Regions from separate parts of the Acidovorax sp. SRI_002 genome, predicted to be linked through region 1. Evidence: riboswitches for the same ligand, from Rfam matches in the RefSeq annotation. Region 1 holds a riboswitch; the other holds the start of a gene.

Region 1 (4,192 bases):
CATTCACGCTGTTGGCGGGCAGCAGGGCCATCACGCCGCTGGCCGTGAGCCACCGGCCTTCGATGATCTTCTTGAGCATGGCCTGCCCATCGGCAAACACACGCGTGGCTTCCACGCCCACGATCTCGTCGGTGAGGATGGCGGGGTACGGGCCGGCCAGGTCCCAGGTCTGGAAGAACGGACCCCAGTCGATGTACTTGGCCAGCTCGCCCAGGTCGAAGTTCTTGAACACGCGGCGGCCCAGCGCGCGCGGCACGGTGGGCTGGTAGGCCGACCAGTCAACCGGCGTCTTGTTGGCGCGGATCTTGGCCAGGGGCCACAGGGGCGTGGCCTTTTTGTTGGCGTGCTGGGTGCGGACCTTGTCGTAGTCCGCGTTGAGCTCGTCCACGTAGTTCTGCACGCCGTCGCCCAGCAGGCTCTGCGCCACGCTCACGCTGCGCGAGGCGTCGGGCACATAGACCACGGGACCTTCGTAGTGCGGCGCGATCTTGACGGCCGTGTGTACGCGGCTGGTGGTGGCGCCGCCGATCAGCAGCGGGATCTTCTTGATGCGGAAGTGCTCGTCCTTCTGCATCTCGCCCGCCACGTACTGCATTTCTTCGAGGCTGGGGGTGATCAGGCCCGACAGGCCCACGATGTCGGCCCCCTCCACCTTGGCGCGCGCCAAAATCTCGTGGCAGGGCACCATCACGCCCATGTTCACCACCTCGAAGTTATTGCACTGAAGCACCACGGTGACGATGTTCTTGCCGATGTCGTGCACGTCGCCCTTCACGGTGGCGATGACGATCTTGCCCTTGCTGCGCACGTCGCGCCCGGCCAGTTCGTCCTGGCGCTTTTCTTCCTCGATGTAGGGGATGAGATGGGCCACGGCCTGCTTCATCACGCGTGCGCTTTTCACCACCTGGGGCAAAAACATCTTGCCCGCACCAAACAGATCGCCCACCACGTTCATGCCGTCCATGAGCGGGCCTTCGATCACGTGCAGCGGGCGGCCGCCCTTGGCCAGGATCTCGCGGTATGCCTCTTCGGTGTCTTCGGTGATGAAGTCGGTGATGCCATGCACCAGCGCGTGCGACAGGCGTTCGCCCACGGTCTTGGGGTGCTCGGGCGTTCCGCGCCATTCGAGCTTCTTGCTTTCGTCCTTGGCGCCGCTCTTGGCGGTTTCGGCGATCTCGACCAGGCGCTCACCAGCATCCGGGCGGCGGTTGAGCACCACGTCTTCCACGCGCTCGCGCAGCACGGGCTCCAGGTCGTCGTACACACCCACCATGCCCGCGTTGACGATGCCCATGTCCATGCCGGCCTTGATGGCGTGGTACAGAAACACGGTGTGGATGGCTTCGCGCACCGGGTCGTTGCCGCGGAAGCTGAACGACACGTTCGATACCCCACCCGACACCTTGGCGCCGGGCAGGTTCTGCTTGATCCAGCGCGTGGCCTCGATGAAATCGACGGCGTAGTTGTTGTGCTCTTCAATGCCGGTGGCTACGGCAAAGATGTTGGGGTCGAAGATGATGTCCTCGGGCGGGAAGCCCACTTCATCGACCAGGATGCGGTAGGCGCGTTCGCAGATTTCGATCTTGCGCTCGTAGGTGTCGGCCTGGCCTTTTTCGTCAAACGCCATGACCACGGCAGCGGCGCCGTAGCGGCGCACCAGGCGCGCCTCGTGCTTGAACTTGTCCACGCCCTCCTTCATGGAGATGGAGTTGACGATGCCCTTGCCCTGCACGCAGCGCAGACCGGCCTCGATCACCTCCCACTTGGAGCTGTCCACCATGATGGGCACGCGGGCGATGTCGGGCTCGGACGCGATGAGCTGCAGAAAGCGCACCATGGCGGCCTTGCTGTCGAGCATGGCCTCGTCCATGTTGATGTCGATGACCTGGGCGCCGTTCTCCACCTGCTGGCGCGCCACGGCCAGGGCCTCTTCGTACTGGCCATTCAGGATCATGCGCGCGAACGCCTTGGAGCCGGTGACGTTGGTGCGCTCGCCGATGTTGACGAACAAGGTGCCCTCGCCAATGGAGACGGGCTCCAGACCGGACAGCTTCATGGGGGGCAGGGATACAGCAGACATAGGACTCACTCACCTGTGCAGGGGCAGCAGAAAAACAGGTGAGCGTCGTTGCGGTGTACGGTGGGGTGCGCGGGGCCCAAGCCTGACGAATCGCCATGCACCAAGCCGGGCATGGCAAGTCGCTGCAACGCTCCTTGGGCCGAGGGGCGATTGTAAGTTGCCCGCCCGGGATCAGCGCACTGGGCGGCGGCCCCGAAGTGCGGCCAGCAGCATCAAGCCCGCCATCAGCCACAAAGCCCACTCGGACAACGACGGAATCGCGCTCGCGGCCACTGCCGTGATGGTGTCGGTATCGGTGGCGCTGTTGTTGCCGGGGTTAGGGTCGGTCACGCCACCCGGGGCCGCGACCGTCGCGGTGTTGACCAGCGTCCCTGTGGCCGACGCGCTCACCGTGGCGGTGACGGTGTAGGTCACCGATCCACCCGCGGGCAGGTTGACGACATCGTTGATGCTGCCGCTGCCCGCCGCCGTGCAGGTGCCGCCGCCGGAGCCCACGCAGGTCCAGGTGCCGGTCAGCACGGCGGGCAGGGTGTCTGCCACCGTCGCGCCAGGGGCGTTGGACGGTCCGGCATTGCTGGCGGTGATGGTGTAGGTCACCGAGCCGCCAGCGTTGGCCGTGGTCACGCCATCGGTCTTGGTGATGGTCAGGTCGGCTTGCGATGCGATGGTGTCGGAATCCGTGGCGCTGTTGTTGCCCGGATTGGGGTCGGTCACCCCGCCCGGCGCTGTCACCGTCGCGGTGTTCACCAGCGTTCCGCTGGCCGCAGCACTCACTGTTGCGCTCACCGTATAGGTCACCGATCCACCGGCGGGCAGGTTGACGCTATCGTTGATGTTGCCGCTGCCCGCTGCCGTGCAGGTGCCGCCACCCGCACCCACGCAGGTCCAGGTGCCGGTGAGCGCTGCGGGGAAGGTATCCGCCACCGTGGCCCCCGACGCATTGGACGGCCCCGCGTTGCTGGCGGTGATGGTGTAGGTCACCGACCCGCCCGGGACGGCCGTGGTCACGCCGTCCGTTTTGGTAATGGACAGATCGGACTGCGGCGTGATGGTGTCGGAGTCCGTGGCGCTGTTGTTGCCCGGGACGGGATCGGTCACTCCGCCCGGCGCTGTCACCGTCGCGGTATTGGCCAGCGTCCCTGTGGCCGCTGCACTCACCGTGGCGCTGACGGTGTAGGTTACCGATCCTCCGGCGGGCAGGTTGACGGTGTCGTTGATGTTGCCGCTGCCTGCGGCGGTGCAGGTGCCGCCACCCGCGCCCACACAGGTCCAGGTGCCAGTGAGTGATGCGGGGAAGGTGTCCGCCACCGTGGCCCCCGGCGCATTGGATGGCCCCGCGTTGCTGGCGGTGATGGTGTAGGTGACCGATCCGCCCGGCGTGGCCGTGGTCACACCATCGGTCTTGGTGATGGCCAGATCGGCCTGTGGCGTGAGCGTGTCGGAATCGGTGGCACTGTTGTTGGCGGGAACCGGGTCGTTCACGGCGGACGTCACTGTCGCGGTGTTGGTCAGCGTTCCGGTCGCAGAAGCGTTGATCGTGGCGCTCACCGTGTAGGTGACCGATCCCCCCGCTGGCAGGTTGACGCTGTCGTTGATGTTGCCACTGCCTGCGGCGGTGCAGGTACCGCCGCCTGCGCCCACACAGGTCCAGGTGCCGGTGAGCACGGCGGGAAAGGTGTCCGCAACCGTGGCACCGACGACGGGGTCCGGCCCTGCGTTGCTGGCGGTGATGGTGTAGGTCACCGACCCGCCCGGGACGGCCGTGGCCACACCATCGGTCTTCGTGATGGACAGGTCCGCATCTTGGGCATGCGCCGCGGTCGCAGCCACCATGGCCAACAAGAGCGCAGTGAGCCACAGCAAAACACGTTGGAGCATGGCGAAGTCCCGATTCGAAGTGGAGGGGTGACCAAAGTGTAACGCCACGTTTCCACCCGGAATCTTCGTGCATGGCGGCACGCGCTGACCGCGCGTCCCGCGTTTGAAGCGGTTGAATCGCTCTCAACGCACCGGCAGGAACTGCAGGAACGTGCCGCCCACAATGCCCTGCACATAGCTGATGGCGGCGCGGCGGTACTTTTCGGTGGTCAGGGCAGCCAGCAGGTCGAGGCG
Region 2 (4,192 bases), on a different contig from region 1:
ATGGTGGAGCCGATGCCAGTCCTGGTGCAAAGCGGCGCCATGGAGAAATTGATCGGCTGACTGCGCAAGAATTTCCCCCTCTTGTGCGGGCTATGCGCCCTGCAGCGCCAACCCCGCATGCTCGCGCAGCGGGTGGAAATGGATCTTCGGAAACCGCTCTTGCGCCAGGCGCACGTCATACGGGCTGGTGCACAGGTAGGCCAGCGTGTCGGCCGCGTCGTGCGCCAGCCGCAGCGGGTAGGCGTCGGTGAACGCGCGCAGGTCGGCCGCGTTGTCGGCGGTGATCCAGCGCGCGCCGGTGTACTGGCAGCCTTCCAGGCGCACGTCGGCGTCGTACTCGGCCTTGAGGCGGTGCTGCACCACTTCAAACTGCAGCTGGCCCACGGCGCCCAGCAGCATGTTGCCGCCTGCGTCGGGCTTGAAGACCTGGATCGCGCCTTCCTCGCCCAGCTGGGCAAGGCCCTGCTGGAGCTGCTTGGTACGCAAGGGGTTCTTGAGCACCACGGTCATGAACATTTCTGGCGCGAAGAAGGGCAGGCCGGTGAACTGCAGGTTGGCACCATCGGTGATGGTGTCGCCCAGCTGCACGCCGCCGTGGGTGGTAAAGCCAATGATGTCGCCTGCGTAGGCTTCTTCGACGGCCTCGCGGCGTTGCGACATGAAGGTCACCACGCTGGTGGGGCGCAGCTCCTTGGAGGTGCGCTGCACCTTGAGCTTCATGCCCGGCGTGTATTTGCCCGAGGCCACACGCACAAAGGCGATGCGGTCGCGGTGGTTGGCATCCATGTTGGCCTGCACCTTGAACACCACCCCGGCAAAGCCTTCGTCTTCGGGCTGGATGGTCTTCACCACGGGTTGCTTGTTCACTTCAAGCGTGCTCACGCGCGGGCCGGGGGGAGGGGCCATGTCCACCAGGGCATCGAGCACTTCCATCACCCCGAAGTTGTTCACGCCGGAGCCGAAGAACACGGGGGTGAGCTTGCCAGCCAGGAAGGCTTCATGGTCCCACGCGGGCGATGCGCCCACGGCCAGTTCCATGCTCTCCAGCGCGGCGTCGAACTCGGCGCCAAAGCGTGCGCGCAGAGTCGCCTCGTCCGACAAGGGGATGGCTTCAAAGTCCTGCGGGCGGCGTTCGCTGCCGGACTCGAACACCGTCATGGTCTTGGTGCGCAGGTTGATGATGCCGCCAAAGCTCTTGCCCTGGCCCACGGGCCAGGTCATGGGGCAGCAGGGCATGCCCAGCTCGCGCTCCACCTCGTCCATGATGTCCAGTGGGTCGCGCACTTCGCGGTCCATCTTGTTCACGAAGGTGATGATGGGCGTATCGCGCTGGCGGCAAACCTCGATCAGGCGGCGGGTCTGTGCTTCCACACCGTTGGCGGCGTCGATCACCATCAGCGCCGAGTCCACGGCGGTGAGCACGCGGTAGGTGTCTTCCGAGAAGTCCTTGTGACCGGGCGTGTCGAGCAGGTTGATCACGTGCTCGCGGTACAGCATCTGCATCACCGAGCTGGCCACCGAGATGCCGCGCTGCTTTTCGATTTCCATCCAGTCGGAGGTGGCGTGGCGGCTGGCCTTGCGACCCTTGACGGCGCCCGCGATCTGGATTGCGCCCGAGAACAGCAGCAGCTTTTCCGTCAGCGTCGTCTTACCGGCGTCGGGGTGGGAAATGATGGCAAAGGTACGGCGGCGCCGGGTTTCGGGGGCGTAAGACACAGAGGTTCCGGGGCGAGTAGTTGAAGTAGCGACTGTTGCATGAACCCGAAGGGGCTGTAGCAAACCAGGGTTTGACGCTGAGGGGGCTGAATTTTACCGGCGTGGTTGCTTCAGGGATTTTGCGTGCCGCCGGGTGGGTGGCTGGAGGCGTCGGTGGCGCATCGCACAGAGATGGTCCAAAACTGAGCCTCTGGGACGTAGGACGTTACATGGATCGACGGCTCAGGGCAGGGCTGGGTTTGAATGGTGTGGTCGCAAAAGTAGAGGCAAAAGCCGCCAGGATTGCCCTGGTAAACAATTCTGCGGACTTGCCCCGAGGCGGGGCTGGCCAGCCCCGTAGCTCCCGGAGCATCTAGGGCCGGTTGCCGAAACGACGCTTTGAACGCGTGTCGGCCGGCAATTGCCGCTTGTGCGCATTCCACGACATCCCGTGGGTCTTTCCTGGTGGAGGTTTGGCCACAGTCCACCGCGTTGTCGTCGGCGGCGTAGGCGATGGCCCAGCGAAAGCGCGCTTCGGTCCAGTGGCTGAAAAGCACCGGATAGGCGATCAGCACTAGCAGAGCCGATGTAAATAGGAGCCAGCGCGTTGGTGCTTTCATCGAAGGACGACAAAGTGGTGGGGCGCTAGTTTGCCTGAGCGCAATCGCACTGACTGTTTATAATCCGCCGATCCGAGGAGCGTTGCAGCGTCCCCAGCACAGGCGGGGCGTGAGGCTCGGAGTCATCTAGCAACGACGCTCATCCACTTCTCGTGTGGTGAGCTTTTTCACTCCCGCGACCAGTGGTTTTTCAACATGCTTTGGAGCAAGAAACCATCATGAACGCACGCGTCAACGCCCCGGTCAACACCGACTGCATCATTGCCGACATCGGCCTGGCCGCATGGGGCCGCAAAGAAATCCGCATCGCCGAAACCGAGATGCCCGGCCTGATGGCCATCCGCGAGGAGTTCGCGCCCAAGCAGTCGCTCAAGGGCGCCCGCATCACGGGCTCGCTGCACATGACGATCCAGACCGCCGTGCTGATCGAGACGCTGCAGGCCCTGGGCGCTGAGGTGCGCTGGGCTTCTTGCAACATCTTCTCCACGCAAGACCACGCCGCCGCCGCCATTGCTGCCGCCGGTACGCCTGTGTTTGCCATCAAGGGCGAGACCCTGGCCGAGTACTGGGACTACACCCACCGCATTTTTGACTTTGGCCCCGCCGGCACCGAAGGCGAAGGCCCCAACCTGATCCTGGACGACGGCGGCGATGCCACTCTGCTGATGCACCTGGGCAAGCGCGCCGAAAAGGACGCATCGCTGATCGCCAACCCCACCAGCGAAGAAGAGACCTGCCTGTTTGCATCCATCAAGGCCAAGCTGGCTGAGGACCCGACCTGGTACAGCCGCAAGAGCGCCCAGATCATCGGCGTGACCGAAGAAACCACCACCGGCGTGCACCGCTTGAAGGAAATGTCGGCCAAGGGCTCGCTGATGTTCCGCGCCATCAACGTGAACGACTCGGTAACCAAGAGCAAGTTCGACAACCTGTATGGCTGCCGTGAATCGCTGGTGGACGGCATCAAGCGCGCCACCGACGTGATGATCGCTGGCAAGGTGGCCGTGGTGGCCGGCTATGGCGACGTGGGCAAGGGCAGCGCCCAGGCCCTGCGTGCACTGAGCGCCCAGGTGTGGGTGACCGAGATCGACCCCATCAACGCCCTGCAGGCCGCGATGGAAGGCTACAAGGTCGTGACGATGGAATACGCTGCCGACAAGGCCGATATCTTCGTGACCACCACCGGCAACAAGGACGTGATCCGCCACGAGCACATGCTGGCCATGAAGGATCAGGCCATCGTCTGCAACATCGGCCACTTCGACAACGAGATCCAGGTGGCGTCGCTGGAGCAGTACGAGTGGGAAGAGATCAAGCCCCAGGTGGACCACGTGATCTTCCCGGACGGCAAGCGCATCATCCTGCTGGCCAAGGGCCGCCTGGTGAACCTGGGCTGCGGCACGGGCCACCCGAGCTTTGTGATGTCGTCGAGCTTTGCCAACCAGACCATTGCCCAGATCGAGCTGTTCACCCACAGCGACTACTACGAAAACGGCAAGGTCTACGTGTTGCCCAAGCACCTGGACGAAAAGGTGGCCCGTCTGCACCTCAAGAAGGTGGGCGCCATGCTGACGGAGCTGACCGACGAGCAGGCCGCCTACATTGGCGTGCCCAAGCAAGGCCCGTACAAGCCGGATACCTACCGCTATTGATCCCGCGCCCCAGGCGCATTGCGCGCCTTGGCGGCATGCCGCCGGTGCGCTGGTGGATCACTGCATCGTGGTTGCTACTATTGTGATAGCTGCTTGCGCTTGATGGATAAGCGCTGGAGGCTGATTTGACTCTTAAAGGATGAGCGCCATGCGTGCAGATGTATTTTTGGTGGAAGCGGGCCATGCGGCCACGCGCTCGCAAGCGCAGCGGCTGATTGCTGCGGG

Evidence for each region. Region 1 has a riboswitch for S-adenosylhomocysteine ahead of metH (methionine synthase). Riboswitches for the same ligand answer to the same signal wherever they lie in the genome.
Region 2: another riboswitch for S-adenosylhomocysteine. It lies ahead of ahcY (adenosylhomocysteinase); the one in region 1 lies ahead of metH (methionine synthase).

What each region holds. Positions count from the first base shown of each region.
Region 1 is NZ_JBYCZW010000003.1:157,278-161,469, forward strand. It holds gene metH (methionine synthase) at 1-2,080, opposite strand, end outside; S-adenosyl-L-homocysteine riboswitch at 2,114-2,222, opposite strand; gene AC2YJX_RS08895 (IPTL-CTERM sorting domain-containing protein) at 2,252-3,958, opposite strand; gene AC2YJX_RS08900 (hypothetical protein) at 4,082-4,192, opposite strand, start outside.
Region 2 is NZ_JBYCZW010000002.1:72,230-76,421, forward strand. It holds gene AC2YJX_RS05160 (peptide chain release factor 3) at 91-1,716, opposite strand; S-adenosyl-L-homocysteine riboswitch at 2,384-2,463, shown strand; gene ahcY (adenosylhomocysteinase) at 2,534-3,967, shown strand; gene AC2YJX_RS05170 (TlyA family RNA methyltransferase) at 4,116-4,192, shown strand, end outside.